Regions from separate parts of the Rheinheimera sp. WS51 genome, predicted to be linked through region 1. Evidence: riboswitches for the same ligand, from Rfam matches in the RefSeq annotation. Region 1 holds a riboswitch; the other holds the start of a gene.
The links. A riboswitch is a leader RNA that binds a small molecule or an ion and turns the genes downstream of it on or off. The one in region 1 is predicted to bind thiamine pyrophosphate.

Region 1 (9,263 bases):
AGAAGCAAAACCTAAGGCAACAGATAAAACCCCTGCCGCACCTAAGATAACACTTAGCGAAAAGCCCATCTGGTTTAATGCAGAGGCAATAAATAAGGCTAATACTAACCAATAGATTAAGCGTTTAAATAGCACGATATGATGCTGAGAAAAGTTACCTTTAAACAATTTCTCAACGGCTCTAGCACCTAAAGTGGCAATTAAAAAACCGAGTAAAATAGAGAGAATAGCTAAAACAACATTACGAAATTGTTCGTGTTGTAGCCAAGTTAAAATTGAATCAGACATTGTTGCCTCGTTAATCAGAAAGCATATTGGTAAAGGCGCGAATTAAGCTATGTTTTTCAGCTGCATTTCGCGGCGGACTAAGTAAAGTAGCTGATTGCGGCTTACTGGTTGCTAATTTGCCAATTTTAAAACTGGCTAAGCTTTGTAGGCTCTTATGCTGAATAGTTAAACTGTCGGTCCATAAGCTGCCATCTAGATCACCGAATAAAGTTAAAAAAGGTACCGGAATACTAATTTTATCAATAGCCAACATTTGCTCTGACTGATTATGAATATGCACCGGTGTAATAGCTCGATAAGGCCGCAGCTTTAAGTCGGCTTTACTGTGTCGAGCATGGGTTTTATCAGCGTAACATAATTCGCCTACTTGAGTTGAAGGGCCAAACCAGGTGTCAGATAAACGCTGCACAGCAATATCGGTAAGGGTAAGCTCCGTTTTTAAATTAACGCTAGGCGCTAAGCTGACACGAATGCACACAGGTGAACTAATATAAAAGGTGGCCTGTTCACCGGCAGGAATACGAACTGGCTGTAGGGTTTTTACCACAACCGGCCGGTCTAATAGCTGCGGTACTAAGCGACAGATATCAGGGCTTTTGGCAAACATAAAGCGCTGAGGCTGCAAATGGCCTGGGATCATTTCAACATGATGCTGTTGTACGGCTAATTTTTCGTCGTCAATGCCGGCTAAAGTTTCAGTAGCAATAAGCCACTGTTTGGCTTGGCGTTGAATAAACATCTGTAAATTACCTATACGAAAGCCTTTGCATTCATTATTGGCAAAGGTTGTTGGTTGCCACCAAAGTGAGCTAGAGGTTGATGTCACGGTCTTAGTTGCTCCAAAAAATACGTATTATGGCTATCTTAGCAAGAAGCCAGTTAACTTAGCATGGTTAAGTGCGTATATTCAGTTGTTATTCAAGACTATACTTTATAAAATAGCCACAATTATTGGAATGTTAACTCTTCCTGATTAAACCATCGGAGCATTAAAATTTTATGGACGTACCGGGTAGCAGGCGAAGCCTGATAATCGACTTTGCCATTAATATGAATTCTGCTGAGTAAGCCTGCCTCATCGCATCCATAGCCTTATTCAGCCTGTCCTGTAAGAGGTTGCTATGGAACTACCTGTGTTAATTAACACCCTTCGTGCTGCATTAGAAACAGATACTGTACACTTAACGCGTGAACAGCTAGAAGACATTCATCCCGCCGACTATGCCAGCGCTATTGTTGAATTTCCAATAAATGATTTATGGACGCTATTAAGCGTACTGCCACGCGCCGAGCAAGCTAAAGTGTTTGGCTATTTACCGGCAGAAGTACAAGTAGAATTGTCGATTAGAATTAGCCGCCGCCGACTGTCACCTATTATTCGGCAAATGTCGTCTGATGAGCGAGCAGATTTATTTAATCGGTTAAGTGAAGAACAACGTGAAACCTTATTACCCGCTTTAGCCTTAGCAGAGCGTGAAGATTTATTGCACTTATCTTCACACGAAGAAGGTACCGCTGGTGCCATAATGACATCTGATTACGCTATGCTAGCAGCCGAAATTACCGTAGCCCAAGCGATGGACGTGTTGCGCAGAGAAGCGCCAGATAAAGAAACAATTTACTCGGCCTATGTAGTCGATCACGATCGGCACCTTATTGGTGTGGTGTCATTACGAGATTTAATTTTAGCGCCTGTGACTATGCGTATTGATGAACTAATGAACCATGTGCCCATTTTTGCCAGTGTAGATACCTTGCAAGAAGAAGTGGCGGCATTAATCTCTAAATATGACTTACTCGCGCTACCTATTATTAATAAAAATAACCAAATGGTCGGGATTGTTACCTACGATGATGCTATGGACGTAGTAGCAGAAGAGGCGACAGAAGACTTCCATAAAACCGCGACCATTGGTAAGTTAGAAATCAGTGTTAAAGATGCGGGTATTCTGCTGCTGTATCGTAAGCGGGTATTTTGGCTGGTTATTTTAGTCTTTGGCAATATTTTCTCTGGGGCAGGTATTGCCTTTTATGAAAGCACGATATCTGAACATATCGCTTTATTATTCTTTTTACCGCTGTTAATCGGCAGTAGTGGTAATGCTGGGGCGCAGTCGGGGACCTTGATGGTAAGGGCATTGGCTACCGGTGAGATTAAACTGCGTGACTGGGGCGCTTTACTGGGCAAAGAGTGTCTAGTTGCTGGCTTACTTGGTTTTACTATGGCAGCGGCTGTAGTGGGTTTAGGCTGGTGGCGAGGCGGTTATGATATTGCAATGGTAGTTTCAATAACCATGATGCTGGTTGTATTAGCAGGTAGTTTAATTGGTTTATCATTACCTTTTTTACTCAGTAAATTTAAACTAGACCCAGCAACAGCAAGCGGCCCATTAATTACCTCTATTGCCGACGTAGCCGGTGTCGTATTGTATTTCTCTATCGCCACTTGGTATTTAGGGTTATAACGTTGTCTGATCTATAGGGCCATGCGCATTGTGTGGCTCTATATGCACCGCTAATTCTATTCCTATTGCTTGTAACGCTTGTTCGGCTTCATCTGCTACTTGGTGAGCGCGTTGTACTGTCCACTCTTTAGGCACCTGCATATCGGCCTGGGCAAACTGTAAGGTGGCGGCAGCGCGGGTTCTTAAGTTAATAAAAAAGACGTTATGACAGCTAAATTGGCTAAGAACTTGCTCTATTTCTGCAATACGCTTATCTGATAAGGCTTGGTCCATAAGGCCATTGCTGGCTTTATATAAAATTTGCCAGCCTTCATGCAAAATATGCAAGGCAACGCCAATGGCAACAACAGGATCTAACCAAGTATAGCCTGTTAGCATGGCTAAACTCACGCCTACTACAACGCCTACCGTCGTCCAGACGTCGGTCATTAAATGCTTGCCATCGCCCTCTAAAGCCGGTGAGTTATGCACCTTGCCGCCACGCAATAGCAATAAGCCGACCACTAAATTTAATAAGCTGGCTAAGACAATAAGCACTGTGCCTATACCCAAATCTGCAATAGGTTGGGGGTTAATTAACCGCTCGATGGCCGTTACCGCAATGGCTAAAGCCGCGAGCAATATCATGCCGCCTTCAAAAGCAGCAGATAAATATTCAGCTTTGCTATGGCCATATGGGTGATTATTATCAGCAGGACGCTGGGCTAATGTCACCATAAATAAAGCGAAACCCGCGCCAGCAACATTAACTAATGATTCTACTGCATCGGATAAAAAACCTACTGAATCAGTTAAATACCAAGCAACACCTTTTAAGGCCATAGTGGCAAAGGCGGCTACTAATGATAAAAGCAATAATTGGCGAGGCGATAAATTAAGCATAGATGGCCGTGATTATTTAACCGATATTTATAGTCTAAATTAGCCTAAGGTGTATGTTATAGCTAGGGCTAAACCTGATGGTTGATATTTCTGGCAAAATTTCTGCTGTATGGCTAGGTTTTAACAATCTTTGTCATACAAGTGTCATATAATAGTTATAAAGTTTCTTCCAGATTTTACTAGTTACAGCTAGGCAGTCTGCTTAGCGTATTTATTACGACCAATATAGGTATTACATATGACCACAAAAAAAACCTTAGCTAGTTGTATTGCTAGTTTGCTTTCAGTTGCCACATTCAGCGGTGTTGCTCAAGCAGAGCCACTAGCGTTTTATGGCAAGGTAGATGTGTCGCTGCAAGCAAGTGACGAAGGTGAAGGCCGCTTTACAGAATTAAAAAGTAACGCGTCACGGTTTGGTGTCAAAGGTGATTATGCTTTAGAGGATGGCTTAAGCATTGTTTATAAACTGGAATGGCAAGTGGATGTTTCTGATGAGAGCAGCGAGAAAAATTTTAAATCTCGTAATCAGTATATTGGCTTAAAAGGCAACTTCGGTGAACTAAGATTAGGCCGTCATGATACCGCTTTAAAGGTATCACAAGGCAAGACAGACTTATTTAATGATTACGAAGCGGATGTTAAGCATTTATGGAAGGGCGAAAACCGCGTTAATGATTCTATTAGCTATTTAACGCCTAGTTTTTCTGGTTTTGGTGCTCAAATAACCTATATCGTTGCAGATTCAGCGGATGCTGATGATGCGTTTTCTGTTGCTGTTCACTATGGTGACCAAGCATTAAAAGAAAGTAATTTTTATACGGCCTTAGCTTATGATAGCGAAGTAAAAGGTTACGATATTATTCGTGCTACAGCTCAATTTAAATTAGCTGATTTGACAATTAATACAATGTATCAGAACCAAGAAGAGCTAGAAACGCAATTAGATAAAAACGGATATTTACTGGGTGCAGCTTATCCTTGGCAGAAGATGACCTTTAAAGCTCAGTATCAAGTTATGGGTGATGATAATGGCGCTAGCTTAGGTGTGGATTATAAACTGGGTAAAAATAGTAAGGTCTATGCTTGGTATTCAAGTTTTGACTTTGACCAAACAGAAAATACTGACTATCTTGCAGTAGGTATTTCGCATAAATTTTAAGCTTATCTAATCTAGCTGCAACGGATTGCAGTTAGATTAAAAAGTCTATACACTTGCCGCGCAACCAAGGGGTGCAATTGCTGAGATGCCAAGAGGCGAACCCTAAGAACCTGATCCGGATCATACCGGCGGAGGGATGGTGCTGACTCCTCATGCTGGTATGGTCTCTCTCTTTATGGAGATCTATACAAAAAATGCGCTTAATACCTAGTTTACTCACCTTAACACTGACTATTCCTGCAGTATCTATTGCTAATGAAACTCATTCTGATACCACAGCGTCGCTAGAACGAATAGAAGTGCAAGGTGACTTTCGTCGTCATTCAGTGCAACAAATCTCTGGTAGCGTAGCTGTAATTTCGGATGAAGATGCTAAGCGCACTTCTGCTCAACACTTAGATGACTTACTACATCAATTTGCCAATATTAACTTTACCGCTGGCGCATCGCGCGGACGCTACTTACAAGTACGTGGCGTGGGCGAGCGAAGTGAATATGTTGATACCATTAATCCCTCTGTAGGCATTTTAATAGATGGTATCGATTATTCAGGTATGGGTATTACCGGTATTCATGATTTAGCACAATTAGAATTATTTCGTGGCCCTGAAGCAACGCGATTTGGTGCTAATGCCTTAGCGGGTATGTTGAACTTAACGACTAAGGGCCCGACAGACATAGCCGAAGGTAAATTTAGCGCCACTATAGCTGATTATAATAGCTACCAAGTTGCAGGACTTTACAGTAACGCCATTAATAATCAGCTTGGTTACAGTATTTCATTAGAACAGCAGTCTTCTGACGGTTTTATGAAAAATGCCTATTTAAACCGTGAAGATACTAATAATATTGACGAATTTACTGGTCGTTTTAAATTGCGCATGCAAGCAACTGATCACTTAATGCTGCAATTAGTCAGTCATTTTGTTGATCAAGACAATGGCTTCGACGCTTTCTCGCTAGATCAAAACCGCACTACGTTATCTGATAATCCGGGCCAAGATATTATTCGTAGTAAAGCTTTAGCATTACAAGCTGAATATACTGGTGTTAAATACTTTACCGCTTTTGGTCAAGTTAGTTGGTTAACCTCAGATAGTGATTACGGTTTTGATGAAGACTGGAGCTATGAAGGGATACATCCTGACGAATACGCCACTACAGATCGTTATTTACGTGATCGTGAGCAAGTAAGTGTTGACTATCGATTAGTGTCAACGCCAGCAGGTAAATTAGGTAATAGCGATTGGGTATTTGGCATTTATGCTACTAATAAAAACTTTCGTTTAACTCGCGAGTTTTGGGATTGGGATTTATGGCAACCCGCACAGTTTTCAAATCAGCTAAAACGTAAAAATATGGCTGCTTATGGTGAAATAACGACACCATTAAATGATGTTTGGAGTATGGTTTCGGGTTTACGTATCGAGCGCTATGACGATGAATATGCTGATACCAGTGCTAATGATATTCGTAACCACGATACGATGTGGGGCGCTAAGGTTAGTTTTAATTATCAGGTAAACCAACAAGCGTTAATTTATTTATTAGCATCTCGCGGTTATAAAGTAGGCGGTGTAAATGGTGATGCCTTAGCTAAAGCTAGTGGCGGCAATTTACCTGAATTAAACAGCAAAGCGAGTTTTGCCCCTGAAACCTTATATAACGCAGAATTTGGCGTTAAAGGCAGTGCGTTAGACCAAAGCATTATTGCTCGTGTAGCAGCATTTTATATGTGGCGTAAAGATATGCAGGTTAAAGGCTGGTTAAACCCAGATAGCGGCCCGCAATTCGCAGGTTTTATTGATAATGCCGGTAGTGGCCGTAACTACGGTATTGAAGTAGAAAACCGGCTACAGCTGCATTCACAGCTGGCGCTTTTTGTTAGCGCCAGTTGGTTAAAAACCAAACTAGGTGATTACACTACTTTAGCAGGTGATTTATTTACCGGTCGCGAGCAAGCACAGTCGCCGCGGTTTCAGTATAGTGTGGCAGCAGATTGGTATATTTCTGAACCACTTACTTTCAATATTAGCCTGCAAGGCAAAGACAGCTACTTCTATTCTGACGGCCATAATGCGCGTTCTTCTCGTTATGAGTTAGTTAATTTACGTTTAAGTTATCAGCTACCGCACTGGAATATTGCGTTGTGGAGCCGTAATGCGCTAGATAAAGATATTGGCGTTCGAGGTTTTTACTTTGGTAATGATCCGCGAGACGGCTACGAGCCACACACTTATGAGCAGTTTGCCGAACCTCGCCGTGTTGGTGTTACTGCCAGTTATCAATTTTAATAGGGGCTAAAGATGAAATTAACCGTAGAAATAAGCAGCTACCCATTAGCAGATGATTACCTAACGCCAATTAAAGGCTTTATTGAGCAGTTAAATGGTTATCCTTCTATTTTGGTGTTAACCAATACCTTAAGCACCCAAATGTTTGGTGATTATGATGAAGTGATGCAGGCCTTACAGGAATGTATTAAATGGTCGTTTGAAAAATACGGCAAGGTTATCTTTGTTTGTAAGTTTTTACATGGTGATTTAAGGCCATGAGTGAGTTGCTAAGTAAAGCTATTGCCGATTGGCAGTTAATGCAAAGTGTTGAACTAATAGCAACTTTACTGGCGCTGGCTTATGTGATCCTAGCTTTAAAGCAAAGCTTATGGTGTTGGCCTGCGGCTTTACTTAGTACGATTTTATTTACTCAAGTAATGTGGCATTCGGCGTTATTGTCGGATGCTATTTTGCAACTCTATTACGCTGGTATGGCCATTTATGGTTGGTGGCGTTGGCAACAGCTAAAACAAAGTGTTAAAGCCGGTGCCGCAGGTGATAAACAAGCGCCTGTATATGAGTGGTCATGGCAGCGCCATGGACTATTAATTAGCCTAACTGCAGTAATAGGTTTAGGGCTTGGCTATTTTATGGCGGGTTATACACAAGCTGATTTTGCTTACTTAGACGCCCAAACAACGGCCTTTAGTGTTATGGCTACTTGGCTTGTAACACGCAAACTGGTTTCTAATTGGCTGTACTGGGTGGTTATTGATGCCGTCTCTATTTTTGTTTATGCGCAAAAGCACCTGTATTTTCTTACTGGCTTGTTTATGCTATATACCATTATCGCTCTAGCAGGATATTTTGTGTGGCGTCATCATTTTGTACAACAGCAGCAACAGAGCCTAACAGTCAACGCATAGCGCAGCTTTGTAAGCAATTAGAGTTTTTTGCTAATCAGCAAGTGCAACATATTCAGCCATTATCACATGGTCAAAGTAACCAGAGTTATCATATTATTACTGATAGAGCTGAATATGTTCTACGCAGCTACCCAGCGCAACATAAGCAATGCCGCCAGCAAGAGTTAACCATACAACACGCGGCGGCTGTGCATGGTTTAGCACCAGCACCCTTATGCTTGAATAACCATCAACAAATTATGATCAGTGACTTTGTTTCAGGTGGCGAAGCCTTTAATTATCAGCGTCATGATACTAAGCAGCTAATAACTCATATTGCTACCTTACATAAGCTAAAGGTGATGACATCAGTATTGCAACTAGAGGATTATTTGCAATTACTTGTTGATAAAGTGCAAGGTAATTCACAGCTTGATATCTCGCTGGTTAATCAGCTTTTTATAGCGGCTAAACAATTAATGACACTGCCAGCCGACACTGTGCTATGCCATCTTGATTTACATGCCGACAACCTACTGTGGGCTGATAATAGGTTGTGGCTGCTTGATTTTGAATATAGTCAACAAGCAGATAGTAGCCTAGATTTAGCCGCTCTTAGCTTGCATTATCAATTAAATACGCAGCAAGAGCAGCAGTTGCTAACTGCTTATGCGCAACAACGAAACCAAGCCAACTTAGAACAAGGTTTAACGATAAAAATACCATTAGCGAAACAGCTCTATTCAGGTTTTTGCTGGTTATGGTACTTGGCTAACCCAAGTTATTCAGCTCAGGCTAGCCATTGGCTGAAGTTAATTAAAAAATAGTTTAAAGCGAAGTATCTTAGGTCGCTTTAGCTATTCGCGGGAATCGTCGCTGTCTTATTTCTAATAAATAATATACTTAGTTACATATTTAAAAAGAGTATTAATGGGCTAACTATGGGTTTTATGTTAAATTTTGTGGCTGATTTCTCTGGAGAATAAATCATGTATAAACAGCCACTTTTCTTGCTAGGTATTAGTGCATTAAGTAGTTTTTGGGTATCGGCAGCTGAATTAACTGCGCCTATAGCGGTGCAACAGCCTTATACAGTTAGCTCACCTAATGGTGATAGACAAGATCCTTATTATTGGTTGCGCGATGACAGTCGAACCTCTGCTACCGTTTTAGATTATTTGTATCGTGAAAATAGTTATTTTGATCAATATAGCGCTAAATACCAGTCGCTAACGGATACATTAACAGACGAAATTATTGGCCGAATTAAACAAGATGATAGCTCAGT
Region 2 (9,263 bases), on a different contig from region 1:
AATAATTGCTAACTCTTTACCTGTCCCATAAACCGCTGGCACACCAAATTCTGGTAAAGCCGTATCTGGCTCTGGGTAATCAGTTAGCCATAAACCATCACCCGTGTTAGCCAAGTCTCGCGTCATATATAAGGCTATTGGCTCTAAAAATATAACTAACCTTTTTTGTTCATGGGCTAATTGCACTGCTTGGCGTAATAGTAAAGCAGCGTCATGACCATTGGAGGGGCAAAATACAATAACACCCGGAATATCTCTAAAGACGGCAAAGGAGTTATCATTATGGAAATGGCCACCAAAACCACGTTGATAGGCCAAACCAGCGATACGGATCACCATAGCATTGGCATATTGACCGTTAGAGAAAAATGGTAACGTGGCCGCTTCACCGCGAATTTGATCTTCAGCGTTATGCACATAAGCTAAAAACTGTATTTCAGGTATAGCAATAAAACCTTGCTGAGCTAAACCAATTGCCATGCCTAAAATGCTTTGCTCATCTAATAAAGTATTGATAACTCTATTGCTACCAAAAGCTTGAATTAAATGCTGGGTAACGCCATATACGCCACCTTTTTTAGCCACGTCTTCACCAAACACCACCGTATTTTTAAACCGGGCTAATAAATCATGCAAGGTCCAGTTTAGTAACTTAGCTAAATGTTGTGGTTTTGCTTGGTTATGTTTGTCATAGGCAAAAAGTTTTTCTCGCGTGGCCGTATCTGCAATAGCGGGCAATGCAACCACAGGTTTTACTGGTGCTATAGACGCCATAACTTGAGCTGCTGTAGTTAGCTTTGGTTTAGTTACCGCAACGGCCGCAACCCGAACAATTTGTTGTTGCAGGGCATCTAACTGCTGCAGCATTTGCTCTGTGCTAATAATACCTTTAGCTAACAATAAGGCCGAACTGGCTAATAATGGATCTAGCTCTAGCTCATCAGCTATTTTTGTTTTATGTCGATATGAGGTTTCAGTATCCGCGCCAGCATGGCCAAACAAACGCACGGTAGATAAATGCAACAACGCCGGTTTACGGGTTGTGCGCACATAATCTGCCGCACGTTTAGCCACACTATAGGTATGAGCTAAATCACGACTGTCGGCTGCAAAATACTTTAAGGCTGGCCTATCAGCTAAAGCATGCTCTATCCAGCCATTAGGCGTGGGCGTAGAAATACCTAAGCCATTATCTTCACATACAAACAGCGCCGGCATAGGTACTTGTTGATACGCTGTCCAGCTAGCGGCATTAAGAGCGCCTTGGGCAGTAGAGTGATTGGCCGATGCATCACCAAAACTACAAACAGCAATGGCATCACTAGGCCAGTTGCCTTCAAGCTGTAGTCGGCGGCTTAAATCTATAGCTAAAGCTGCCCCCATGGCTTTGGGTAAGTGTGAGGCGATAGTACTGGTTTGTGGCGGTATATTTAAAGCTAAACTCCCTAACACTTTATGCCGGCCACCCGATATAGGGTCATCACTGCTAGCACAAAAAGAGAGCAGTAAATCATAAATCGGCGTACTGCCTGGTAACTGCTTACTGCGTTCAATAAAAAAAGCACCGCTGCGATAATGTAAAAATGCTGGATCAGTTAACCGTAATGCCGCTGCTATAGCCGCATTGCCCTCATGCCCTGCACTACCTATAGTATAGAAGCTTTGCCCTTTTGCCTGTAATAAGCGTGATTGCAAATCAAGCAAACGACTACAAAGTTGGCTATGCCATAATTGGTGTAGCATCGCATCAGTTATATCAGTTTGCTTCTGCCAACTGGTATCAGGCAAAGCCTGATCGGTTATACGTTGGCGAAATTGCGCCACCCACGGATGAACTGGTTCCGTCATGTTTTACTCCCGCAGCATATGCTATTGACCGCTAAACTTACTAATAAATTAAGCGGTAAATTAACTAGTGAACCTAGACCTAGTGAACTTAGACTAAGTTATTAACCGGCGAAGGCCGCTATACCTGTTTGTGCCCGACCTAAAATTAAGGCATGCACATCATGAGTACCTTCGTAAGTATTAACTGCTTCTAAATTCATCACATGACGGATCACATGAAACTCATCGGCAATACCATTACCACCATGCATATCACGCGCTACACGGGCAATATCTAAAGCTTTACCGCAAGAATTACGTTTAATTAAAGAAATTGTCTCAGGTGCTAATTGATTTTGATCCATCAAACGCCCAGCTTGTAAGCAACTTAATAAACCAATGCTGATATCCGTTTGCATATCCGCGAGTTTTTTCTGAATTAACTGCGTTGCCGCTAATGGCCGGCCAAATTGCTGCCGATCTAAGGTATATTGACGCGCAGCATGCCAACAAAATTCAGCCGCGCCTAAAGCGCCCCAGGCAATACCATAACGGGCTTTATTTAAACAACCAAAGGGGCCCTTTAAACCGCTGACATTAGGTAACAATGCATCTTCACCAACCTGAACATTGTCCATGACAATCTCACCGGTAATAGAGGCTCGCAGTGAGAATTTACCTTCAATTTTAGGCGCAGTAAGCCCTGGCATGCCTTTATCTAATATAAAGCCTCTAATCACCCCATCAAGCTTGGCCCATACTACAAACACATCGGCTATTGGCGAATTAGTGATCCACATTTTAGTGCCGTTTAAAATATATCCTTTAGCATTTTTTTTAGCTGTAGTGCGCATGCTAGCAGGATCTGAACCTGAATCTGGTTCAGTTAAGCCAAAACAACCTACCCACTCCCCTGTTGCCAGCTTAGGTAAATACTTCATGCGTTGCTCTTCACTACCATATTCATAAATTGGATGCATCACTAACGATGACTGCACACTCATAGCACTACGATAGCCACTATCAACCCGCTCGACTTCACGTGCCACTAAACCGTAGCAAACATAGTTAACCGCTGAGCAACCATATTTTTCCGGCAAGGTAGCGCCTAATAACCCTAGCTCGCCCAATTCCGTCATAATTTCTCGATGAAAATGTTCATCTCGGTTGGCATGTAAAATACGTGGCATAAGCTTTTCTTGGCAATACTGATGGGCAGTATCGCGGATCATGCGCTCTTCTTCAGTTAACATTGCAGAAAATTGAAACGGATCTTGCCAGTCAAAATGGGCACGTGTCATAGAATATTCCTTAATAAAACCAGCTTAATAATAATGGTTATAGCCACAATAGCCTGCTTTGATGTACAGTTAAACTATAATAATACTGTATCAGGTATAGTTTTATACTATGGATGTAAGACAACTAAGCTATTTTATTGCCGTCTATGAACAAGGCAGTATTAGCGCAGCAGCGCGTCAATGCTGCATTACACAGCCTTCGCTTTCTACTGCTATCCGTCAATTAGAACAAGAACTAAGCGTTATTTTATTTACCCGTCTGCCCAAAGGGGTATCTCCAACGGAAGATGCCGACAAGCTATATGGCCATGCAGGACGCTTGGTTAGCCAAGTCCACTCAATTAAGGCCAGTTTTTTACAACCAATAAAAAAAATTCAATTTAAATTAGGCTTAATTAGAGCCTTAGGCGTTGAGAGGATGAGTCAATTACTACGAGAGTTTAGCTTATTAGTTGAAGGTTTAGAGTTACATTTAGTAGAGCCAACCGAACAGTGTGATGCCCGCATTATTACAGCAGCTCAGTTAAATGCGGGGGAGGTATTTGAGCCTATTTGGCATGATAGTTACATGCTTGCAATACCACCAACATCGCCTCTGACACTGCAAACGACTATTGCTTTAGCTGACTTTGAAAATTTACCCTTAATTAAACGTACCCCTTGCGATGCATGGAACTCATTATACCCTGAGTTAGGTCGGCGCAATATAAAACCAGATATTAGGGCTGATATTCAAACGATAGAATATGCCTTAGGCTTAGTGTCAGCAGGGATTGGCTGTGCTTTAGTACCTGACTTTTATAACATGAGCCAACGTAGTGATGTTATCTTTAAAAATATAGATGAGCTGGCATTGCAACGAACGATTGGTCTCGCTTATAGGCGCACTAACGGCAGTGAGCCAATAAAAATATTGAGCCAACTTTGCTTACATACAGCAAATATGCGTTAGATAATACTGACAAATTTTAGCTTTACCATACGTATGTAAGTCAGTAACTGCTACAATAGCCAATATAATTTATTGTTTTAAATATACTAATTGGTCTGCTATCGCTATGACAACTGAAGCAAGCTTATACTTTTATGACTATGAAACTTGGGGGGCAGATCCTAAACGCGACCGGCCAGCCCAGTTTGCTGGGATCCGTACTGATCTTGAGTTAAACATTATTGCAGAGCCTGATAACTGGTATTGCCAGTTGGCAAATGATTATTTACCTCACCCTGAAGCGGCTTTAATTACCGGTTTAACCCCACAAATATGTAATAAAAAAGGCGTACCTGAAACTGAATTCATGGCTAAAATTCTCCAGCGTTTTAGCCAAGCTAATACCTGTGTTTTAGGGTACAACAGTTTACGATTTGACGATGAAGTCACTCGGCATAGTTTATTTCGTAACTTTTACGAGCCTTATGGTCGCGAATGGCAACAAGGCAATAGTCGCTGGGATATCATTGATATGGTGCGAACTTGTTATGCTTTGCGCCCTGAAGGAATAAATTGGCCACTGCGCGATGACGGCAGCCCTAGCTTTAAATTAGAACTACTCAGTAAAGCCAATAATTTAGAACATGAACAAGCTCATGATGCTTTATCTGATGTTTATGCCACTATTGCTATAGCCAAATTAATTAAACAAAAACAACCTAAACTCTATGATTACTTGTTTAATTTACGTAAAAAAGCAGCGGCTTCAGCCTTAATTGACGTCGCTGGCATGACGCCCTTAGTTCATGTATCGTCAAAATTTCCAGCGATGCAAGGTTGTGTCAGTTGGATAGTACCTCTGGCTTATCACCCCAGCAATAAAAATGCAGTTATTTGTTATAATTTACAAGCTGATCCTAGCCCGTTATTAGCTGATGACATTGCAACCTTACAACAGAAGTTATACACCAAAACCATTGATTTAGCCGAAGGTGAGCAGCGTTTGGGCTTAAAGCTTATTCACCTAAATAAGTGCCCGGTACTCTCACCGGCTAAAACCCTAAGTGAAGCAAGAGCCGCAGAGTTAGGTATAAATCGCAGTCAATGCTTACAACATTTAGACTGGTTAAAAAAACATCCAGAAGTGCAAAGTAAAACCTTGCAAGTCTATGAACTTCAGGATGATTATCCGGTAGAAAGCAATCCAGATTATCAATTATATAGCGGTTTTATCAGCAATAGTGATAAAGAAAAAATGCAACAATTGCACCAGTTATCACCAGAGCAACTCGCTGTTTCTGCACCAATATTTAATGATGATAGACTCAACAAACTGATTTTTTTGTACCGAGCTCGAAACTATCCAGCAAGCTTAACAGACAGTGAGCAACAACAGTGGCAACAATACCGTACTGATAAAATAATGCACGGGGTCGATCAGCCTAATTTAACAATGGAAGAGTTTAGCCTAGCACTAGAAAATGCAGCCCATAGCCATGCTGATGACGAACAAAAAATGAACATTCTAAAAGCATTATATTTGTATGTAGAAAGTTTATAGTCATAGCCATATAACAAATAGGCGTTGAATTAAATAAAATTAAACGCCATACTAAATAACAACTTGTCGGAGTGCCTAGCAAATTAATGCGGGCTGAGACCGTGAAAACGGGATCCGTTGAACCTGATCAGGCTAATACCTGCGAAGGGAAACAAGGGGAAAACAGTATTTATCACAGCACCAATCCACTTTGTGGAAGCGTGTCTGCACTATCCTGCCCCCACTCCGGACAAGCAACTTCAACTTGTATATCGGAGCTTGCTATGTCTACAACGCAAATATCTAATCGTGAATTACGTGCCCATGCTAGGGCTTACATTAATACCTTACGCGGCGAAACCTTTCCTGGTTCAACTCGGCGTTATTTAACCTGCCAAGACAGCCAAGTTAAAGTACCTGTAAGAGAAATTCATCTTACACCAACCAAACAAGCCGATGGCACCGAGTTTATTAATCCTAGCTTATCTGTTTATGACACCTCAGGACCATATGGTGATCCGGATCAACCTTTAGATATTTTAAAAGGCTTACCTAAACTGCGCCAAGACTGGATTGAGCAACGCCAAGACACAGAAATATCACCACTGCCAGCTTATAACGAAATAAGCTTAGATGAACAAATTACAGAATTCACCCATAAACCAAGACGGGCTATCAACGGTAAAGCCGTTACTCAACTGCATTATGCTCGTGCGGGTATTATTACCCCTGAAATGCATTATATTGCTCTGCGTGAAAATATGCAGGTTGAACAAGCTGACAACTTAAGCAATCAAGGCAAAATGCATGCGGGTGAAAACTTTATCGGCGCTATGCCAAAACAGATTACCGCAGAGTTTGTTCGCCAAGAAGTTGCCGCTGGCCGCGCTATTATTCCGTTAAATATTAATCACCCAGAAGCGGAGCCTATGATTATTGGCCGTAACTTTAAGGTTAAAGTGAATGCGAATATTGGCAATTCTGCCGTCACTTCAAGTATAGAAGAAGAAGTCGAAAAGTTAGTCTGGGCTACTCGTTGGGGTGCTGATACTGTAATGGATTTATCTACAGGTAGACGCATTCATCAAACTCGTGATTGGATATTAAGAAACAGCCCAGTACCAATTGGTACTGTGCCAATTTACCAAGCCTTAGAAAAAGTTAAAGGCGATGTTGAAAAGTTAAATTGGCAAGTTTTTTATGACACCCTTCTAGAGCAAGCTGAGCAAGGTGTCGATTACTTCACTATTCATGCTGGCGTATTAAAAGACTTTATCAAGTTAACCTCAAAACGTGTAACAGGTATAGTTTCTCGCGGCGGTGCCATTATGGCGCAGTGGTGTAATATATTTGAGCAAGAAAACTTCTTATATCAACATTTTGAACAAATATGTCAGTTATGTGCAGCTTATGATATTTCACTGTCTTTAGGTGATGGCTTGCGCCCTGGCAGCATTGCAGACGCCAATGATGAAGCCCAATTTGCAGAATTACACACCTTAGGCGAATTAACAAAAATTGCATGGCGCTATGATGTGCAAGTGATGATTGAAGGCCCAGGCCATGTGCCAATGCAATTAATTCAAGAAAATATGACCGAGCAATTAAAGCATTGCCATGGTGCACCTTTTTATACGCTAGGCCCACTAACAACGGATATTGCACCTGGCTACGATCATATTACCTCAGGTATAGGTGCTGCAATGATTGGCTGGTTTGGTTGTGCCATGCTGTGCTATGTAACCCCGAAAGAGCACTTAGGTTTACCTAATAAAGAAGATGTTAAACAAGGCTTAATTGCTTATAAAATTGCCGCTCATGCAGCCGACTTAGCCAAAGGTCACCCTGCAGCACAGCATAGGGATAACGCCTTATCTAAAGCACGTTATGATTTTCGTTGGCAAGATCAATACAACTTATCTTTAGATCCTTTCACAGCTAAGGCCTATCACGACGAAACCCTTGGCCACGAAGGCACAGATACCGCGCAGTTTTGTTCAATGTGTGGGCCTAAATTCTGTTCAATGCGGATAAATCAACAAATAAAGCATCAGGAAGATTAAATAGATGCTGGATAATACTAACGCGGTGGCTAGCACCGCGATTAAGACAGTACCAGAGCTCTCATCAACTGAGTCTATCGTCGTTGAGTCAACAATAGCTAAGCCTATAGTCTGGACCATAGCCGGCTCAGACTCAAGTGGTGGTGCCGGTATCCAGGCAGATTTACATACTTTCAAAGCGCTAGACTGTCATGGCTGTAGTGTTATTAGCTGCATTACAGCTCAGAATAGCCTAGGTATAACTGCCTATACTAATGTCAGCTTAGCGTTATTTATCAGTCAGTTAAATTGTTTAATCGCCGACATGCCACCCAAGGTTATAAAAATTGGCCTTATTGCAGATCCCGAGCAATTAATCGCTTTAACTCAATGGATTGGCAAGAATAAATATCAATTTAATTTTAAGGTAATAGCCGATCCTGTTTTTAGTAGTAGTACAGGTTATGACTTTGCTAAACAAGAATTAATCTTAGCATGGCAGCAGTTATTGCCTTTGATTGATCTAATAACACCTAATTACCCAGAATTAGCCATACTTAGCCAAGCTAAACTCATAACCGATAAAGCCAGCTTGCAAAGCCAGCCAAATACATCGACGCTGGAGCAACAAGCTAAGGCACTTTTAGCTCAAGGAGTAAAAGCGGTATTAGTTACAGGTGGCCATGATCCAAGCCCTAACAAGGTTACAGACACACTATATCGCTCACGACAAGCGGCATTTACAGTAGACAATAAACGCATAAATACGAAACATAATCATGGTACAGGTTGCGTACTTTCAAGCAGCATTAGCGCAGCTTTAGCGCATGATTATACAGTAGAAGATGCCCTGATTATTGGTAATACTTGTATTCAGCAAGGCTTAGCTAAAGCTTATGCAACAGGCAAAGGCGCAGGATGTTTATCATTAGATACATGGCCTAAAACGCGACCGCATTTTCCACAGCTAAAAGCTATATGCGGTAAAACACAGCTGCAACCTTATAGTCCTATGCAAACACCTATTGGTCTATATCCTGTGGTTGATAGCTGCGAATGGTTGGCGCTTTTAGCACCACACGGCTTAGATACTGTTCAGCTTCGTATTAAGCAAGATAGTAAAATAAAAGCGTCTGAAACAGAAATAGAGCAACAAATTATTGCAGCAGTTAACTTAGCTAAAAAATATCACTTAAGACTATTTATTAACGATTATTGGCAGCTGGCCATTAAACATGGCGCTTATGGCGTTCATTTAGGTCAAGAAGACTTACTGACTGCTGATTTAGTTGCAATAAACCAAGCAGGGCTACGCTTAGGTATTTCGACACACAGTTATCAAGAAGTGCTAAACGCTATTGAGCTAAAGCCATCTTATATAGCATTAGGACATATCTACCCCACTACAACAAAAGATATGCCATCAAAGCCTCAGGGTTTAGAGAAGCTTAAACGTTACAAGCAGTTGTGCCATCCCATACCTACCGTCGCTATAGGCGGAATAAATGCAACAAGATTACCGCAGGTACTTGAATGTCAAGTCGATGGTGTTGCAGTTGTAACAGCGATAACAGCACAGCAAGAGCCTACACAAGCATTTATCGCATTAGAAAAACTATTCA

Region 2: it holds a riboswitch for thiamine pyrophosphate, as region 1 does, so the genes downstream of both, thiC (phosphomethylpyrimidine synthase ThiC) here and ACRCA4_RS01210 (TonB-dependent receptor) in region 1, are expected to answer to the same signal.

Annotation. Positions count from the first base shown of each region.
Region 1 covers NZ_JBOTRC010000001.1:238,087-247,349, forward strand. Annotated here, with positions in the region: gene ACRCA4_RS01185 (mechanosensitive ion channel family protein) at 1-288, opposite strand, end outside; gene ACRCA4_RS01190 (hypothetical protein) at 299-1,114, opposite strand; gene mgtE (magnesium transporter) at 1,410-2,753, shown strand; gene ACRCA4_RS01200 (cation diffusion facilitator family transporter) at 2,748-3,635, opposite strand; gene ACRCA4_RS01205 (porin) at 3,874-4,794, shown strand; TPP riboswitch at 4,852-4,948, shown strand; gene ACRCA4_RS01210 (TonB-dependent receptor) at 4,989-7,088, shown strand; gene ACRCA4_RS01215 (hypothetical protein) at 7,101-7,349, shown strand; gene pnuC (nicotinamide riboside transporter PnuC) at 7,346-7,996, shown strand; gene ACRCA4_RS01225 (phosphotransferase) at 7,942-8,802, shown strand; gene ACRCA4_RS01230 (S9 family peptidase) at 8,965-9,263, shown strand, end outside.
Region 2 covers NZ_JBOTRC010000011.1:2,364-11,626, reverse strand. Annotated here, with positions in the region: gene ACRCA4_RS12030 (thiamine pyrophosphate-dependent enzyme) at 1-1,848, opposite strand, end outside; gene ACRCA4_RS12025 (acyl-CoA dehydrogenase) at 1,950-3,128, opposite strand; gene ACRCA4_RS12020 (LysR family transcriptional regulator) at 3,238-4,080, shown strand; gene sbcB (exodeoxyribonuclease I) at 4,187-5,620, shown strand; TPP riboswitch at 5,678-5,788, shown strand; gene thiC (phosphomethylpyrimidine synthase ThiC) at 5,884-7,662, shown strand; gene thiE (thiamine phosphate synthase) at 7,667-9,263, shown strand, end outside.